One region of the Streptomyces sp. NPDC003379 genome, then DNA from elsewhere that is predicted to be linked to it. Evidence: predicted binding sites of a transcription regulator. Region 1 holds the regulator's gene; the other holds the start of a gene.
What was found. Region 1 encodes HrcA, which represses chaperone genes, less so after heat shock. Its sites were predicted from a motif close to TTNGCACTCNGNNNNNCNGAGTGCNAA; they were not measured.

Region 1 (9,711 bases):
GCTTGAGCTGCGGCTCCGTGAGGGCTGCCCGTTGTCTCTCCTACGGGAGGCCGGGCTGGCGTCCGCCCGCAAGGCGCTGGGGGACGGCCTGCTGGAGGCCGGCCCTTACGGGGCCGGGCGGGCGGTTCTCACGCTGCGTGGGCGATTGCTGGCGGACGCGGTGGTACGGGGCTTGGTCGACTGACGTGGCTGCCGGACCAGCGAAGGTTGGCGGGGCGGGGGAGCGCGGGGTCGGGGCTGCGTCGCTGGATGGTGCCGGGTAAACGGGTGGGTGGGTGGGGGAGCCGCCGCGGAGCGGCGGGGTGCGGTGAGCGAGGTCGGCGGGGCGGGGGAGTGCAGGGAGCCGCCGCGGAGCGGGGAGCGGCGGGGCCGGTCGTGATGGTCAAGGCCCAGGGGCCAGCGGAAGCGTGACGAAGTCGATCAGCTCCTCCACCCTCCCCAGCAGCGCCGGCTCCAGGTCCCTGTAGCTGCGCACCGAGCCCAGGATCCGCTGCCACGCCGCCCCCGTGTTCACCGGCCACCCCAGCGCCTCGCACACCCCCGTCTTCCAGTCCCGCCCCCGCGGCACCCGGGGCCACGCCTCGATGCCCACCGAGGCCGGCTTCACCGCCTCCCACACGTCGATGTAGGGGTGGCCGACCACCAGGGCGTGCGCGCCGGTGACCTGCGCCGCGATGCGGGACTCCTTGGAGCCGGGGACGAGGTGGTCCACCAGGACGCCGAGCCGCGCGTCGGGGCCGGGGGAGAACTCCGCGACGATCGCGGGCAGGTCGTCGATGCCCTCCAGGTACTCGACGACGACGCCTTCGATGCGCAGGTCGTCGCCCCAGACCCGCTCGACCAGCTCCGCGTCGTGGCGTCCCTCGACGTAGATGCGTCCGGCGCGGGCGACCCTGGCCCGCGCTCCGGGGACGGCCACCGAGCCGGACGCGGTGCGGGAAGGACGTACAGGAGGAGCCGAGTCGGCGGCCGGGCGTACGAGAGTGACCGTCCTGCCTTCCAGCAGGAAACCCCGCGGCTCCATAGGAAAGACACGGTGCTTGCCGAAGCGGTCCTCCAGCGTCACCGTCGGGCCCTGCGCCGTCTTCTCGCAGCGGATCACCGCCCCGCAGAAACCGGTGCCCAGCTCCTCGACCACGAGGCCGGCGTCGGCCGCCACCTCCGGTACGGGCTTCGGCTTCTTCCAGGGCGGGGTGAGATCGGCGGAGTACTGGCGCATCCTGCCAACGATAGGAAGAAGACGCGGGGCGTCCGTCACGACACGCCGAAACGGGCCGCCAACGCAGCCCGCTGCGCACGGACAAAAGCCGCATCGACCACCGCACCGTGCCCCGGCACGTACAGCGCGTCCTCGCCGCCGAGGCCGAGGAGCCGGTCAAGCGCCGCCGGCCACTGCCCGGGCACGGCGTCCGGACCGGCCTGCGGTTCGCCCGACTCCTCGACCAGGTCGCCGCAGAAGACGATCTCCCGCCCGTCACCGGCGGCGGCGGGCACCAGGACCGCCAGGTCGTGGCCCGAGTGGCCCGGGCCGACGTTCGCGAGGAGCACCTGGACACCGCCGCCGAGGTCCAGCGTCCACTCCCCGCACACCAGGTGGTGCGGGCGCACCAGCAGGTCGGCCGCTTCCGCGGCGGCCGCCGGGTCCGCGCCGTGCCGCACCGCGTCCGCGCGCAGCTCGTCGCCGCCCTTGGCGAAGACCGTGTCGATGCCGACCGCGCCGTACACCTCCACGCCCGCGAAGGCCGCCGCTCCCAGTACGTGGTCGAAGTGCGGATGCGTCAGAGCGAGATGCGTCACGCGGCGGCCCCCGCCGAGAAGGTCCCTCGCCCGCGTCCGCAGCGCCGCGCCCTCCGCCAGGCCCGACCCGGCCTCGATCATCAGGGCCGCGTCGTCCCCGACGACGAGCCCCGCGGTGCAGTCCCACACCGGCAGGCGGCACCGCCCCACACGCGGCGCGAGTCGCTCCCAGCCGGCCGCTTCCCATGTCGGCTCCACATCCATACGGTGACGCTAGCCGCTGCGATACCCCTCAGCAGAACGAGAGCGGACCGAGAGCACACCGAGAGCAGACCGAGAGCGGACCGGCCTTGCCGGGTCCGTACCTCACGGCCGTACACTGACTTTTTGACAGGCTGGCACTCGCCCACGTTGAGTGCCAGGCAGGGGACTCACCGCGACGGATGACGGCTGGAGGTGTGCGCGATGCTCAGTGAACGCAGGCTCGAAGTGCTGCGCGCCATCGTCCACGACTATGTCGGGACGGAGGAGCCCGTCGGCTCCAAGGCGCTCACGGAGCGGCACAGCCTCGGCGTCTCCCCGGCCACGGTGCGCAACGACATGGCGGCGCTGGAGGAGGAAGGGTTCATCGCCCAGCCTCACACCAGCGCGGGGCGCATCCCGACGGACAAGGGTTATCGGCTGTTCGTCGACAAGCTCGCGGGCGTCAAGCCGATGACCGCCCCCGAGCGCCGCGCCATCCAGAATTTCCTCGACGGCGCCGTCGACCTCGACGACGTGGTGGGGCGTACGGTGCGGCTGCTCGCGCAGCTGACCCGGCAGGTCGCCGTCGTGCAGTACCCCTCGCTGACGCGTTCGACCGTGCGTCATGTGGAGTTGCTGTCCCTCGCTCCGGCGCGCTTGATGCTCGTACTGATCACCGACACCGGCCGGGTCGAGCAGCGCATGATCGACTGTCCGGCGCCCTTCGGGGAGACGTCGCTCGCCGATCTGCGGGCGCGGCTCAACAGCAGGGTCGCGGGCCGCCGCTTCGCGGACGTGCCGCAGCTGGTGCAGGACCTGACCGAGGCCTTCGAGGCCGAGGACCGCGGCACTGTCGCGACGGTCCTGTCCACCCTCCTCGAAACACTTGTCGAGGAGACCGAGGAGCGGCTGATGATCGGCGGAACCGCCAATCTCACCCGCTTCGGACATGACTTTCCCCTCACGATCCGCCCCGTGCTGGAAGCCCTTGAGGAGCAGGTCGTGCTCCTCAAGCTGCTCGGCGAGGTGCAGGATTCGGGCATGGCCGTACGGATCGGTCATGAGAACGCCCATGAGGGCCTCAGCTCCACTTCCGTGGTCTCGGTCGGCTACGGTTCGGGCAGCGAGGCAGTCGCGAAACTAGGCGTGGTCGGACCGACCCGCATGGACTATCCGGGAACGATGGGAGCAGTACGCGCAGTGGCACGTTACGTCGGACAGATCCTGGCGGAGTCGTAAGTGGCCACGGACTACTACGCCGTACTCGGCGTGCGCCGCGACGCTTCCCAGGACGAGATCAAGAAGGCCTTCCGCAGGCTGGCCCGTGAGCTTCACCCGGACGTGAATCCGGATCCGAAGACTCAGGAGCGCTTCAAGGAGATCAACGCCGCCTACGAGGTGTTGTCGGACCCGCAGAAGAAGCAGGTCTACGACCTCGGCGGCGACCCGCTGTCCCAGGCGGGCGGCGGCGGAGGCGCGGGTGGCTTCGGCGCCGGTGGCTTCGGCAACTTCTCCGACATCATGGACGCGTTCTTCGGGACGGCGTCGCAGCGTGGCCCCCGGTCGCGCACGCGCCGTGGCCAGGACGCCATGATCCGGCTGGAGATCGACCTCGACGAGGCCGCCTTCGGGACCACCAAGGACATCCAGGTCGACACCGCCGTGGTGTGTACGACCTGTAGCGGTGAGGGTGCCGCGCCGGGGACCTCGGCCCAGACGTGTGACATGTGCCGCGGTCGCGGTGAGGTGTCGCAGGTCACGCGGTCCTTCCTCGGCCAGGTCATGACCTCGCGGCCGTGCCCGCAGTGTCAGGGGTTCGGGACCGTCGTCCCGACGCCCTGCCCCGAGTGCGCGGGCGACGGACGGATCCGGTCGCGCCGGACCCTGACCGTGAAGATCCCCGCAGGTGTCGACAACGGGACCAGGATCCAGCTCGCCGGTGAAGGCGAGGTCGGCCCCGGTGGCGGCCCCGCCGGTGACCTGTATGTGGAGATCCATGAGTTGCCGCACGCCGTCTTCCAGCGGCGCGGCGACGATCTGCACTGCACCGTCACCATTCCGATGACGGCGGCGGCCCTCGGCACGAAGGTGCCGCTGGAGACGCTGGACGGCCTGGAGGAGATCGACATCCGGCCGGGCACGCAGTCCGGTCAGTCGGTGCCGCTGCACGGCCGCGGCATCACGCATCTGCGGGGCGGCGGGCGCGGTGACCTCATCGTGCACGTCGAGGTCCTCACGCCGACGAAGCTCGACGCCGAGCAGGAGCGGGTGCTGCGGGAGCTTTCGGCGCTGCGCGGGGAGGAGCGGCCCACGGGGCAGTTCCAGCCGGGGCAGCAGGGGTTGTTCTCTCGCCTCAAGGACGCGTTCAACGGGCGGTAGCGCCTTGGGCAGTGGCTCTGTGCCCCCGGTAGCGGGTTACCCCGTGCCGGGGGCGCTTTGTTGTCTGTCCCTGCGGGTTGTCTTGGGTTGCTCGCGCCGTTCCCCGCGCCCCTTACGGGGCTTCCCCGAGCCTCCGTGGGGTGCGATTCGGTTGCCCGAGCCGGGCGTGGCACGATGCCGTTATGTCCTCCGTGCTGACCGATCTCTGCCGCCATCCGATCGTGCAGGCCCCCATGGCGGGCGGTGCCTCCTGTCCGCAGTTGGCCGCGGCCGTCTCCGACGCCGGTGGTCTGGGATTTCTCGCCGCCGGGTACAAGACCGCCGACGGGATGTACCAGGAGATCAAGCAGGTGCGGGGACTGACCTCGCGGCCCTTCGGCGTCAATCTGTTCATGCCGCAGCCCGACACCGCGGACGCCGCCGCCGTCGAGGTGTACCGCAGCCAGCTCGCCGGTGAGGCGGCCTGGTACGAGACTCAGCTCGGCGACCCGGACAGTGGGCGCGACGACGGATACGACGCCAAGCTGGCGATCCTGGTCGACGACCCGGTGCCGGTCGTCTCCTTCACCTTCGGGTGCCCCACCCGCGAGGTCCTGGACTCCTTCGCGCGCGTCGGCACCCTCACCGTCGTCACCGTCACCACGCCGGAGGAGGCGCAGACCGCCCAGTGGTCAGGCGCCGACGCCGTGTGCGTACAGGGCGTCGAGGCGGGCGGACACCAGGGCACCCACCGCGACAACCCCGAGGCAGACGGCGCCGGGATCGGGCTGCTCTCCCTCGTCACGCAGGTCCGCGAGGCCGTGCGGATCCCCCTCCTCGCCACGGGCGGCCTGATGCGCGGCGCGCAGATCGCCGCGGTGCTCGCGGCGGGCGCGGACGCCGCGCAGCTCGGCACGGCGTTCCTGGTCGCCCCGGAGTCGGGCGCCAACGCCCTGCACAAGCAGGCCATGACCAATCCGCTGTTCGTGCGGACCGAGCTGACCCGGGCGTTCTCCGGGCGGCCCGCGCGCGGCCTCGTCAACCGCTTCATGCGCGAGCACGGCCCGTACGCGCCCGCCGCCTACCCCCAGGTGCACCACCTGACCAGCGGTCTGCGCAAGGCCGCCGCTAAGGCCGGTGACGCGCAGGGCATGGCGCTCTGGGCCGGGCAGGGCCACCGGCTCGCAAGGGAGCTGCCCGCCGGGCAGCTCGTGGAGGTCCTCGCGTCCGAACTCGCCGAGGCCAAGGGCGCGTTGACGCAGAGGGGCGCCGCGTGACCGCCCCCGTCTTCGTCGTCGAGCACTTCGACGCGGGTGCCGGCGGACGCTACGTACTCGACGGCCCCGAAGGGCGGCACGCCGTCTCCGTGAAGCGGCTGCACGCCGGTGAGGACGTCGTCCTGACCGACGGCGCCGGGCGGTGGGCGGAGTGCGTGGTCGTGGACACCGAGGGCAAGGACCGGCTCGTCGTGCACATGGACTCCGTGGCCGAGGAGCCCGAGGAGGAGCCGCGGATCACCGTCGTCCAGGCGCTGCCCAAGGGTGACCGCGGTGAACTCGCCGTCGAGACCATGACGGAGACCGGCGTCGACGCGGTCGTGCCGTGGGCCGCCTCGCGCTGCATCACGCAGTGGAAGGGCGAGCGCGGCCTCAAGGCGCTGGCCAAGTGGCGGGCCACCGCGCGCGAGGCGGGCAAGCAGTCGCGCCGGGTGCGCTTCCCCGAGGTGGCCGACGCGGCGTCGACCAAGCAGGTCGCGGCCCTGCTCGCGGGCGCCGACTTCGCGGCCGTCCTGCACGAGGAGGGCAGCGAGCCGCTGGCCACGGCGGACCTTCCCGCCGCCGGGCACATCGTGCTGGTGGTCGGGCCCGAAGGGGGCGTCTCCCCGGACGAGTCGGCGGCCTTCGCCGAAGCCGGCGCGAAGCCGTACCGCCTCGGGCGCAGCGTGCTGCGCACGTCGACCGCGGGGACGGCGGCGACCGCGCTGCTCCTGGGGCGCACGGGCCGCTGGTCCTGACAGCGTCCGCGCGCGCCGGTCGACAGATGGCCGCAAGCGGTCTACCGCACCGGCGCACGGGGTGGCACCCTGCCGCCTATGGGGGCATTGAGGCGGTTACAGCAGCGGAACGTGTGGAAACGGCGTACGCCGATCCTGTGCGCCGTCGGGCTCGCCGGCGCCGCGGCGCTCGGCGTCACCGCGTGCGACCCCGTGAACGGTGATCTGAACACCTCCGCGGTCGCGCTCACCACCGACGAGATGGGCACCAAGGAGCTGGAGCGGCAGCGCCTCGACGTGGCGTGGCTCAGCTGCACGGCCCGTTACCAGGACCGGGTGACTCCCAAGAGCGGCGCTCCGACGCCCGAGGCCGTCGTCGAGGTGGACTGCCAGGGCGATTCCGGCGACGGCCAGGACATCACCATCAAGGGCAAGGTGCACGCCGTCGTCGACGGCCGGTGCGTACGCGGAAACCTCACCGCGAAGGTCGACGGCAAGGAGTGGTTCCAGGTCGACGTCCTCGGCAACTGCGGGGCGGATGACGGCAACGGCGACGGTGACGGTGGCGGCACGCCTTCCCCGCCGCCCGACTCCCACCGGCCGCCGCCCTCCCACGAAGAGCCCGGACCCGGCCCCACCACGACCGTCACCGTGACCGTCACTCCGGACCCGCCGCCACCCGCGACCTGCGACTGCGCCCCCGGCAAGTGACCCGGCGGCACGGGCGGACGGCTCCGGACGAAGTGATCCGAACCGCTGCCGGGCCGCCCGGCGCCTGCCTAGGCTGGGTGGCGTGACTCAGACTGCGTACCTCCGGTATCCGCACCTCCACGGCGAGTTGGCCACCTTCACGGCCGAGGACGACGTCTGGGTCGCCCCCCTCGACGGGGGCCGCGCCTGGCGGGTCAGCGCCGACAACATGCCCGTGAACCACCCCCGCGTCTCCCCGGACGGCACCACCGTCGCCTGGACGTCCACCCGCGACGGGGCGCCCGAGGTGCACATCGCACCCATCGACGGCGGCCCCTCCAGAAGGCTGACCTACTGGGGCACTTGGAAGACCGGCGTACGCGGCTGGACCCCCGATGGGCAGGTCCTCGCCGTCAGCGCGGCGGGCCAGGCATCCCTGCGCCGCACCTGGGCGCGGGCCGTGCCGCTGGACGGCGGACCCGCGACCACGCTCCCCTACGGTCTGGTCGGCGACGTCGCCCACGGCCCCGACGGGCAGATCCTGCTGCTCTCCGCCCCCATGGGACGCGAGGCCGCCTGGTGGAAGCGGTACCGCGGCGGCACCGCGGGCAAGCTGTGGATCCGCACGGAACAGGCGCGGGGCGACCGTCCCTTCGTACGCCTGCACGAAGAGCTCGACGGGAACATCGAGTACCCGCTGTGGGTGGGGGAGCGCGTCGCCTTCCTCTGCGACCACGAAGGCGTCGGCGCGCTCTACTCCTCACTCCCCGACGGCTCCGACCTGCGCCGCCACACCCCCACCGACGGCTTCTACGCCCGGCACGCCGCCACCGACGGCACCCGCGTCGTCTACGCGTCCGCCGGTGAGCTCTGGCTCCTGGACGATCTGACCGGCGCCGAGCCGCGCCGCCTCGACATCCGCCTCGGCGGGCAGCGCACCGACCTCCAGCCGCACCCCGTGACCGCCGCCCGCTGGTTCGGGGCCGCCGCGCCCGACCACACCGGGCGCGGCAGCGCCGTCTCCGTGCGCGGCTCCGTGCACTGGATCACGCACCGCGAGGGCCCGGCCCGCGCGCTCGCCGCCACGCACGGGGTGCGCGCCCGGCTGCCCCGCACCTTCCGCGTGGCCGGTGAGGAGCACGTGGTGTGGGTGACCGACGCCGAGGGCGACGAGGCGCTGGAGTTCGCCCCCGCCACCGGCCCCGCGCCCGGTGCGACGCCCCGCAGGCTCGCCGTCGGACAGCTCGGCCGGGTCCTCGCGCTCGCCATGTCGCCGGACGGCAGCCGCGCCGCCGTCGCCTCGCACGACGGCCGCGTCCTGCTCGTCGAACGCGAGAGCGGCGAGGTCCGCCAGGTCGACCGCAGCCAGGACGGCGAGGCCACCGGGCTCGTCTTCTCGCCCGACTCCGCCTGGCTCGCCTGGTCGCACCCCGGCCCGCGCCCGCTGCGCCAGCTCAGGCTCGCCAACACCGCCGACCTGTCGGTGTCCGAGGCGACCCCGCTCCGCTTCCGCGACTACGCGCCCGCGTTCACCCTCGACGGCAAGCACCTCGCCTTCCTGTCCGCGCGCGCCTTCGACCCGGTTTACGACGAGCACGTCTTCGACCTCGCCTTCGTCGGCGGCTCACGGCCGTACCTGATCACGCTCGCCGCGACCACGCCGTCCCCGTTCGGGCCGCAGCGGCACGGCAGGCCCTTCGAGGGGCAGGACAGCCCCGGCGCCGAGACGCCCGAAAGCGAGGGCGCGCCCGTCACCCGCATCGACTTCGACGGGCTCGCCGACCGCATCGTGCCGTTCCCCGTCGAGGCCGCCCGCTACACCACGCTGCGCGCCGCCAAGGACGGCCTGCTCTGGCTGCGCCACCCGGTGCGCGGCGTGCTCGGCGCCTCCCGCGCCACCCCGTCCGACTCGGAGCCGCCCACGGAACTGGAGCGGTACGACCTCGTCCAGCGCCGCGTCGAGGAGCTCGCCGCCGACGCCGACCACTTCGCGGTCACCGGCGACGGCAAGCGGGTCCTGCTGTGGACCGACGGCAAGTTGAAGGTGGTGCCCAGCGACCGGCGCGCCTCCGGCGACGACGACAGCGACTCGAACATCACCGTCGACCTCTCCCGCATCCGCCACACCGTCGACCCGGCCGCCGAGTGGCGCCAGATGTACGACGAGACGGGCCGCCTCATGCGGGACAACTTCTGGCGGCCCGACATGGGCGGCGTCGACTGGGACGCCGTACTGGACCGCTACCGCCCCGTCCTGGACCGCGTCGCCACCCACGACGACCTCGTCGACCTGCTCTGGGAGGTGCAGGGCGAACTGGGCACCTCGCACGCGTACGTCATCCCGGGCGGCGCGGGCGGCACGCACCGCCAGGGACTCCTAGGCGCCGACCTCTCGCGCGGCGAGGACGGCCAGTGGCGCATCGACCGCGTCCTGCCCTCCGAGACCTCCGACCCCTCAGCGCAGTCCCCGCTGGCGGCGCCCGGCGTCGCGGTCCGTCCCGGCGACGCGGTGATCGAGGTCAACGGCCGGGCCGTCGACCCCGTCACCGGCCCCGGACCACTGCTCGTCGGCACCGCGGGCAAGCCCGTCGAGCTGACCGTCTCGCCCTCGGGCGGCGGCGACCCGCGGCACGCCGTGGTCGTCCCCGTCGCCGACGAGGAGCCGCTGCGCTACCACGCCTGGGTCGCCG
Region 2 (9,711 bases), on a different contig from region 1:
GACTCCTCGCAGCCTGCGAGGAGCGAGCCCAGCATGACCGTGTCCGCGCCGGCGACGAGCGCCTTGGCGATGTCTCCGGAGTACTGCAGGCCGCCGTCGCCGATGACCGGGACACCGGCCGCCTTGGCGGCGATCGACGCTTCGTAGATGGCCGTCACCTGCGGCACGCCGATGCCGGCGACGACACGGGTCGTACAGATGGAGCCGGGTCCGACGCCGACCTTGATGCCGTCGACACCGGCGTCGATGAGCGCCTGGGCGCCCTCGCGCGTGGCGATGTTGCCGCCGATGACGTCGACTCCCGGGGCGTCCGACTTGATCTTGGCGACCATGTCGCCGACCAGGCGGGAGTGGCCGTGCGCGGTGTCGACGACGATGAAGTCGACGCCCGCCGCGACCAGGGCCTGGGCGCGCTCGAAGGCGTCACCCGCGACACCGACGGCGGCACCGACGAGGAGGCGGCCCTCCTGGTCCTTCGCGGCGTTCGGGTACTTCTCTGCCTTCACGAAGTCCTTGACCGTGATGAGGCCCTTGAGGACGCCCGCGTCGTCGACCAGCGGAAGCTTCTCGATCTTGTGGCGGCGCAGCAGCTCCATGGCGTCCACGCCGGAGATGCCGACCTTGCCGGTGACCAGCGGCATCGGCGTCATGACCTCGCGCACCTGGCGCGAGCGGTCCGACTCGAAGGCCATGTCGCGGTTGGTGACGATGCCGAGCAGCTTGCCCGCCGCGTCGGTCACCGGGACGCCGCTGATGCGGAACTTCGCACAGATCGCGTCGGCCTCGGCGAGCGTCGCGTCCGGGTGCACCGTGATCGGGTCGGTGACCATGCCGGACTCGGAGCGCTTGACCAGGTCGACCTGGTTGGCCTGGTCGGCGATGGAGAGGTTGCGGTGCAGCACGCCGACGCCACCCTGGCGCGCCATGGCGATCGCCATGCGGGCCTCGGTGACCTTGTCCATCGCCGCGGAGAGCAGCGGGACGTTCACCCGCACGTTCTTCGAGATGAGCGAGGAAGTGTCGATCTGGTCGGGCGCCATGTCCGACGCGCCCGGCAGCAGCAGCACGTCGTCGTAGGTCAGCCCGAGCGTCGCGAATTTCTCGGGCACCCCAGTCGAAGAACCGCCGTTTGCAGTCATGACACCTTCCCCAAATGGCCTTGATCGGTGCGGATGTCCATGCTAACGGGAACGGAGGGTGTCCCATTCCACGATCAAGATCATCGGCAAGCTTTGTACGTTCGTACGTCTACTGTTCGGCGAGCGCCCGCAGGCGGCTCAGCGCCCGGTGCTGGGCCACCCGCACCGCCCCCGGGGACATTCCCAGCATCTGCCCGGTCTCCTCGGCCGTGAGGCCGACGGCGATCCTGAGCAGGAGCAGCTCGCGCTGGTTCTCCGGAAGGTTGGCGAGGAGCTTCTTGGCCCACTCCGCGTCGCTGCTGAGCAGCGCGCGCTCCTCCGGGCCCAGCGAGTCGTCGGGCCGCTCGGGCATCTCGTCGGAGGGCACGGCGGTGGAACCGGGACGGCGCATCGCCGCGCGCTGCAGATCGGCCACCTTGTGCGCGGCGATCGCGAAGACGAACGCCTCGAAGGGGCGGCCCGTGTCCTTGTAGCGCGGCAGGGCGAGCAGGACGGCGACGCAGACCTCCTGCGCCAGATCCTCCACGAAGTGGCGAGCGTCACCCGGCAGCCGGGACAGCCGGGTGCGGCAGTAACGCAGCGCAAGAGGGTGCACGTGTGCGAGAAGGTCGTGCGTGGCCTGATCGTCGCCCTCTACGGCGCGGAGGACGAGGGCACCGATCACCGTCGTCCTGTCATCACGCATCGGTCCATGGTGCCTTGGCGGCGACTGATTCGTCGCACCGCGTCCGTAGTTGTGCACTGAAGCGTTATGAGCAGGTGCGCCGGAACTCATCTCCTGCGCCCTCCCCTCCCGCTCGATCGACTCGTCCCCGAGGAACTCCACACCTCAAGGATGCGGCATCGGCCGCGAAGCGACGGCAACCGCTCCCGAGGAGGGGTGCGGCGGGTGCCCGTCGCCCCGCCCACCGCACGGCGGGCGGGGAGCGCCGTGCCCCCGCTGCGGCACACTCAGCGGACCAGGCCCCAGCGGAATCCGAGCGCCACCGCGTGCGCCCGGTCCGAGGCGCCGAGCTTCTTGAAGAGCCGCCTGGCGTGCGTCTTCACCGTGTCCTCGGAGAGGAAGAGCTCGCGCCCGATCTCCGCGTTCGAACGGCCGTGGCTCATGCCTTCGAGGACCTGGATCTCCCGCGCGGTGAGCGTGGGCGCGGCGCCCATCTCGGCCGAGCGCAGTCTGCGCGGGGCGAGCCGCCACGTCGGGTCGGCGAGCGCCTGCGTGACCGTCGCGCGCAGCTCGGCGCGCGAGGCGTCCTTGTGCAGATAGCCGCGGGCACCGGCGGCGACCGCGAGCGCGACCCCGTCGAGGTCCTCGGCGACGGTGAGCATGATGATGCGCGCACCGGGGTCGGCGGACAGCAGCCGCCGGACGGTCTCCACGCCGCCCAGACCGGGCATGCGTACGTCCATCAGAATCAGGTCCGAGCGGTCGGCGCCCCAGCGGCGGAGGACTTCCTCGCCGTTGGCCGCCGTCGTCACACGCTCGACGCCGGGTACGGTCGCGACCGCTCGGCGGAGCGCCTCTCGGGCAAGCGGGGAGTCGTCGCAGACGAGGACGGATGTCATGACTGTCCTCCGCGGCTCTCACAGCTGCTGCGCGTCACCTTGAGCCTCCAGGCTGGTACATATTCGTCACCTGTGCGGTTGACGCTCTCGGACACCTGCCCGAGCGCTTTTTCTCTCAACCGCCTCGCACTCTCAACGACGGTCACCCGAAAGAGTTACGGGGCAGTCAGCCATCTTCGGCACTCTACGTGAGGGCGCGGACACAGTGCAGTGCGCGCGGTACACCCTCAACGTTTCATCACAAGCCATGCCCCATTTAGCGGCTTTTCTTCCCATTTCACGGTGTCTATGGCTAGATTCGCAATGAGTCATATTTTCATCTCCTTAGACAGTAGATGTACCGTGATGACGGTCATGGGCACCGTATCCGCCTCAGAACGGCTTCAAGGGGACCAGTAATGGCAGACTTCTCCCGCCTTCCCGGACCGAACGCGGACCTGTGGGACTGGCAGCTCCTCGCGGCCTGCCGCGGGGTCGACAGCTCACTCTTCTTCCATCCGGAGGGTGAGCGGGGCGCGGCGCGCAGCGCGCGAGAGAACTCCGCCAAGGAGGTCTGCATGCGGTGCCCGGTACGCGCGGAGTGCGCCGCTCACGCGCTCGCGGTGCGCGAGCCGTACGGCGTGTGGGGCGGGCTGACCGAGGACGAGCGCGAGGAACTCATGGGGCGGGCGCGCAACCGCCTGGTCACGGCGTCCGCGTCGGCGGGCGGGACCGCGCCACACCACTGAAGGAACGTTTCTTCAGGAACGTCTGCCCGTCAGCGGGCCGCGGCCCGCGCGAGGTGGTCCAGCGTGGCGGCGACGGCCGGCACCTGCGCCAGGTCCGGCAGCGTGAGCGCGACGATCTCCCGCCGCACCACCGGCTCCACCGTCACTGTGCGTGCACCCCTCGGGCGCACTGACTCGATCGCCAGTTCGGGCAGCACCGCCACTCCCAGGCCGGCGCCCACCAGGCCGATCACCGCCGGATAGTCGTCGGTGGCGAAGTCGATCCGGGGCACGAAGCCCGCGACCTCGCAGACCTCCACCAACTGCCTGCGGCAGCGCGGGCAGCCCGCGATCCACGGCTCGTCGGCGAACTCCCCGATGGTGACCGCGTCCGCCCCGGCAAGCCGGTGCCCCTCGGGCACGAGGCCGACGAGCCGGTCCGCGAGCAACGGGCGTACGACGAGGTCGTCCCACTCCTCGGCCTCGCGCCGCCCCTCGTACCGGAACGCCAGCGCCACGTCGCAGTCGCCCTCCCGCAGCATCTCCACCGAGCGCGGCGGCTCGGCCTCCACGAGCGAGACGCGCGTGCCGGGGTGGGCCGCGCGCAGCGCCGCGAGGGCGCCGGGGACCAGAGTCGAGCTGCCGCTCGGGAAGGAGACGAGCCGGACCCGGCCCGCGCGCAGCCCCGCGATCGCGGCGACCTCCTCCTCCGCGGCGGTGAGCCCGGCGAGGATGCCCGCGGCGTGCCGGACCAGGGCCTCGCCCGCCTGCGTCAGGCGCATCTCGCGGCCGGTGCGGATCAGCAGCGGCGTGCCCGTGGAGGATTCGAGGGCCTTCATCTGCTGGCTGACGGCGGGCTGGGTACAGCCGAGCTCGCGGGCCGCGGCCGAGAAGGAGCCGGTGGCGGCCACGGCGCGCAGGACACGGAGATGACGGGCCTCGATCATCCTTCGAGCATAAGCGAGCCTTGGACGTGGTGCGAAATATCGTATGGCGCCTTTGAGTGGCGCCCGCATACCCTGCCGGGTCATGAAGCTTCTCTCTGTGAATCTGGGCCGCTACCGCGCCGTCGACTACACCGACGCCCCCTCCGGCGGCACCGCCATCGACAAGCGCCCGGCGCCGGGGCCGGTCCGGGTGGCCGCGCCGGGCGCGAAGGGCGTCGGCGGCAGCGGGCTCGCCGGTGACGAGGTCTGCGACATGCGCCATCACGGCGGTGACGACCAGGCGGTGTACGCCTTCGCCCGCGAGGACCTCGACGCGTGGGAGCGCATGCTCGGACGGTCCCTGGCGGACGGCTCCTTCGGCGAGAACCTCACGACGTCCGGGCTGGACGTGAACGGCGCGAAGATAGGCGAGCGCTGGCAAATCGGCCCCGATCTGGTGCTCGAAGTGACGAGCGGGCGCATCCCCTGCCGTACGTTCCAGGGGCACCTCGGCGAGAAGGGGTGGGTGAAGCGGTTCACTCGGGAAGGCGCTCCGGGGGCCTATCTGCGGGTGATCGAGCCCGGTGAGATCCGGGCCGGGGACGCCATCGAGATCGTGCACCGACCTGAGCACGAGGTCACCGTCGGCTTCCAGTTCCGGGCCATCACGACGGAGCAGGAGCTGCTGCCGCGGCTGCTCGCCGCGGGCGAGGCGCTGCATCCCGAGACGGCCGAGCGGGCGCGCACGTACGTGGCGCAGTACGGCGCGCGAGCCTCGTGACCCGGGGGCGTGGCGTGCGCGGGAGCCTCGTGACCCAGGGGCGCGGCATACGCGCGATTACGGCCGTGGCCGGATCTCACTAGCCTTGGGCCATGACTACGGCTCTGATTACGGGATCAACCGCCGGCATCGGCGCCGCCTTCGCGCGACGCCTCGCCGGTGGCGGCCACAACCTCGTCCTCGTGGCGCGCGACACCAAGCGGCTGCGCGAGCAGGCGACCGAGCTGCACGACCGGCACGGCATCGAGGCGGAGGTGCTCACGGCGGACCTCTCGACGGACGACGGCATCGAAGCCGTCGAGAAGCGGCTCTCGAACCGCAGGGACCCCGTCGACCTGCTGATCAACAACGCCGGGTTCGGCAACAAGGGCCGGTACCTGGAGGTCTCGCTGCGCGATGAGCTGACCATGCTCAAGGTGCACTGCGAGGCGGTGCTCCGGCTGACGTCGGCGGCGACGGAGTCCATGCGGGAGCGCGGCCGGGGCGGGGTGGTGAACGTCGCCTCGGTGGCCGCGTTCGTGCCGCGCGGGACGTACGGCGCGTCGAAGGCGTGGGTCGTGCAGTTCACCCAGGGCGCGGCGAAGGACCTGGCGGGCAGCGGGGTGCGGCTGATGGCGCTCTGCCCCGGCTTCGTCCGTACGGAGTTCCACGAGCGCGCCGGGATGGGAACGTCGAACATCCCCAACTGGCTGTGGCTCGACGCGGACAAGCTGGTCGCGACGGCGCTGGTCGACTTGGCGCGGGGCAAGACCGTGTCGGTGCCGGATCCGCGGTACAAGGCGCTGATGGGCATGGTGAAGGTGACGCCGAGGGCGCTGCTGGGTGGCGTCACGTCCCGCACGGGCCGCAAGTACGGCCCGCAATAAGGCTTGAGCGGGGGGCGGGTCGCGTCTGCCGGGTTGCTCTGTCGTTGCCGGGTGCGGGCCGGTTCTCGGCTGGTCGCGCAGCTCCCCGCGCCCCTGACGGGGCCCGGCAGCCGCGAAGCCGGAAAGCACTGAGGCCCGGCTCCCCGAAAGGAGAGCCGGGCCTCAGTCACCGTTCAAGCCGAGCGCAGCGGTCAGTGCGAGTGACCGTGGCCGTGGCCGTGCCCGGCGTCGGCCTCGTCGTCCGCCGGCTTCTCGACGACCAGCGTCTCGGTCGTCAGCAGCAGGGAAGCGATCGACGCGGCGTTCTCCAGCGCGGAGCGCGTGACCTTGACCGGGTCGATGACGCCGGCCTTGACCAGGTCGCCGTACTCGCCGGTCGCGGCGTTGAAGCCGAAGTTCTTGTCGAGCTCGGCGACCTTGGAGGTGATGACGTAACCCTCCAGGCCGGCGTTCTCGGCGATCCAGCGCAGCGGCTCGACGGCGGCGCGGCGGACGACGGCCACACCGGTGGCCTCGTCGCCGGTCTTGCCGAGGTTGCCCTCCAGGACCTTCACGGCGTGGACGAGCGCGGAGCCACCACCGGAGACGATGCCCTCCTCGACCGCGGCGCGGGTCGCGGAGATGGCGTCCTCCAGACGGTGCTTCTTCTCCTTCAGCTCCACCTCGGTGGCGGCGCCGACCTTGATCACGCACACGCCGCCGGCCAGCTTCGCGAGGCGCTCCTGGAGCTTCTCGCGGTCCCAGTCGGAGTCCGTGGCGTCGATCTCGGCCTTGATCTGGTTGACGCGGCCCTCGACGTCGGCCTTGTTGCCGCCGCCGTCGACGATCGTGGTGTCGTCCTTGGTGATGGTGACGCGGCGGGCGGTGCCGAGCACGTCGAGACCGACCTGGTCGATCTTGAGGCCGACCTCCTCGGCGATGACGGTCGCACCGGTGAGGGTGGCCATGTCGCCGAGCATCGCCTTGCGGCGGTCGCCGAAGCCGGGGGCCTTCACCGCGACGGCGTTGAAGGTGCCGCGGATCTTGTTCACGACCAGGGTCGACAGGGCCTCGCCCTCGACGTCCTCGGCGATGATCAGGAGCGGCTTCGAGGAGTTGGCCTGGATGACCTTCTCGAGCAGCGGCAGGAGGTCCTGGATGGAGGAGATCTTGCCCTGGTGGATCAGGATGTACGGGTCGTCGAGGACGGCCTCCATACGCTCCTGGTCGGAGACCATGTACGGCGACAGGTAGCCCTTGTCGAAGGCCATGCCCTCGGTGAAGTCGAGCTCGAGGCCGAAGGTGTTGGACTCCTCGACGGTGATGACACCGTCCTTGCCGACCTTGTCCATCGCCTCGGCGATGAGCTCGCCGACCTGCGGGTCCTGGGCGGACAGACCGGCGACGGCCGCGATGTCGGCCTTGTCGTCAATCGGACGGGCGGTGGCGAGGAGCTCCTCGGAGACGGCCGCGACGGCGGCGTCGATGCCCTTCTTCAGGGCGGCCGGGGAGGCGCCGGCGGCTACGTTGCGCAGGCCTTCCTTGACCAGGGCCTGGGCGAGCACGGTGGCGGTGGTGGTGCCGTCACCAGCGATGTCGTTGGTCTTGGTCGCCACCTCCTTCACCAGCTGGGCGCCGAGGTTCTCGTACGGGTCCTCGACCTCGACCTCACGGGCGATGGTGACACCGTCGTTGGTGATGGTGGGGGCGCCGAACTTCTTGTCGATGACGACGTTGCGGCCGCGGGGGCCGATCGTCACCTTGACCGTGTCGGCAAGCTTGTTGACGCCGCGCTCAAGGGCGCGACGGGCGTCCTCGTCGAACTTCAGGATCTTCGCCATGGGAGCGATTCAGCCCTCTCGAAAACTCGGGTGAACGAACCACGCCCCTCGCCGCCCGGCAATCAGCGGGGTGACCAGGGGCGCAGCTCAAAGCAATTCTGCTGGTGAAGTGGTTACTTCTCGACGATCGCGAGCACGTCGCGAGCCGAGAGGACGAGGTACTCCTCGCCGTTGTACTTCACCTCGGTGCCGCCGTACTTGCTGTACAGCACGATGTCGCCGGTCTTCACGTCGAGCGGCAGGCGCTCGCCGTTCTCGAAGCGGCCCGGGCCCACGGCCAGGACGACGCCCTCCTGGGGCTTCTCCTTGGCGGTGTCCGGAATGACCAGGCCGGAGGCCGTGGTCTGCTCGGCGTCGAGCGGCTGGACCACAATGCGGTCCTCGAGCGGCTTGATGGCAACCTTGGAGCTGGTGGTCGTCACGTTCCGGTCTCCCCCTTCGGAGATCTCACGGGGTTAACAGTCTTAGGAGTGGCGACCAGGTGGATCCGTCGTCGCGGGTGCCGGACCTGCCCGTCGCTGTTGGCACTCTCCAACGGGGAGTGCCAGAAGCGAGACTAGGACGGCGATTAGCACTCGGTCAAGCGGAGTGCCAATCGGCTGCGTCGGGCTTTACGGAATTGGGGTGCCCCTCGGCGGGGCGGGCGGGGCACTGGCCTTGCCTGGGCAACGACTTTTCCTGGGCAGAGGTTCCTTCGGAGACGTCTCGGCAGCGCGTGGCCACCTCGTTTCCCGTTGCCCCGCGTCCGCCACGCGGAACACCTGCCCACAGGCGGGTTCTTCCTTGCGAGGCAGCTTCTCCGCCGCTTTGCGGCCCAGCCGTTCGATCGGGTCGACCGATTCCGCGCAAGACGTCAGCAGCGCGGGCGCGAGTACTCCGCACAGGAGTGCCCCCGCGAGGAGGCGGCGGCGCGCTCGCGCCCGCCGGGTCACAGGTAGTCCTCCAGCCTGGCCACCGCGTAACCCTTGTCCGTGACCGTCTTCATGACGCGGCGGACCATGTCGGGCATGGTGCCCTTCCAGTCCTCGCGGCCCCGGAAGTGGGTGAGGATGATGTCGCCGGGGTGCAGGTCGCGGTCCCACTCGCGCCACTCCATGCGGTCGGGGAATGCCTCCGAGGCCCACAGCGGCACCGCCTTGATGCCGCAGGCCTTGGCGGCGCGCAGCGTGTTCTTGTTGTAGTTGCCGTACGGCGGCCGGAAGAGTTCGGGCCGCTTGCCGTAGCGCTTCTCGATGACGTCCTGCATGCCGCAGATCTCGCGGAGCTGACGCCCGTACGAGAGTCCGGGCATGTAGCGGTGGTTGAGGGTGTGGTTGTTCAGGGAGACACCGCGGTCCCGCATCTTCCTGAAGTAGCGGTAGTCCTCCTTGACCAGGTAGTTGCTGAGGAAGGCCGTGTACGGGATCTTCAGATCGCTCATCATTCTCAGCAGCGCCGGGTCCTTCTCGGCGCCGTCGTCGATGGTCAGGAAGACGACCTTCCGCTTGGTCGGGATCGTCGTGAAGACCGGCGGCAGCTTGGCATGGCCCTTGACCTGGAAGCCCTTGCGAGTCTTGATCTTCGGCTTGGTCGCGGGCGGGGCGGGCGCGGCCAGCGGCGTCCTGGCGAGGCCCCAGCGCTTGGCGGCCGTGACGCGTGCGGCCCGGGCGGCGGCGAGCTGCTGGGCGTAGGAGTCGAGGGCGCGGGCGGGCGGGTCCTGGAGGCGCTGCTGGCCATGGACCGGCTTCACGGCGTCGGGGCCGCCCCCGGGACCACCCCCGGGGACGCCCTCGTATGCGCAGCCCGGGGCGATCGCCGTGACGGTCAGCGCCGCCGCCACGAAACGTGTCCGATTCTTCCGTCCTACGGTGGATTCCTCGTTTTGTCGTACTAGTTGCATGGCGCCGGATCCTCCCAGCTCACGCCCCTG

Region 2: groES (co-chaperone GroES) is a predicted target of HrcA. The motif match lies at 8,371-8,397, and genes of this name have one in related genera.

What each region holds. Positions count from the first base shown of each region.
Region 1 covers NZ_JBSFRK010000015.1:151,996-161,706, forward strand. The annotation lists gene hemW (radical SAM family heme chaperone HemW) at 1-184, shown strand, start outside; gene ACWDVB_RS17155 (DUF3097 domain-containing protein) at 383-1,219, opposite strand; gene ACWDVB_RS17160 (MBL fold metallo-hydrolase) at 1,255-1,995, opposite strand; gene hrcA (heat-inducible transcriptional repressor HrcA) at 2,203-3,219, shown strand; gene dnaJ (molecular chaperone DnaJ) at 3,220-4,359, shown strand; gene ACWDVB_RS17175 (nitronate monooxygenase) at 4,542-5,615, shown strand; gene ACWDVB_RS17180 (16S rRNA (uracil(1498)-N(3))-methyltransferase) at 5,612-6,352, shown strand; gene ACWDVB_RS17185 (hypothetical protein) at 6,464-7,042, shown strand; gene ACWDVB_RS17190 (S41 family peptidase) at 7,125-9,711, shown strand, end outside.
Region 2 covers NZ_JBSFRK010000007.1:21,972-31,682, reverse strand. The annotation lists gene guaB (IMP dehydrogenase) at 1-1,139, opposite strand, end outside; gene ACWDVB_RS08555 (sigma-70 family RNA polymerase sigma factor) at 1,249-1,824, opposite strand; gene ACWDVB_RS08550 (response regulator transcription factor) at 2,091-2,702, opposite strand; gene ACWDVB_RS08545 (WhiB family transcriptional regulator) at 3,101-3,430, shown strand; gene ACWDVB_RS08540 (LysR family transcriptional regulator) at 3,460-4,356, opposite strand; gene ACWDVB_RS08535 (MOSC domain-containing protein) at 4,439-5,116, shown strand; gene ACWDVB_RS08530 (SDR family NAD(P)-dependent oxidoreductase) at 5,209-5,982, shown strand; gene groL (chaperonin GroEL) at 6,174-7,802, opposite strand; gene groES (co-chaperone GroES) at 7,916-8,224, opposite strand; gene ACWDVB_RS08515 (polysaccharide deacetylase family protein) at 8,731-9,681, opposite strand.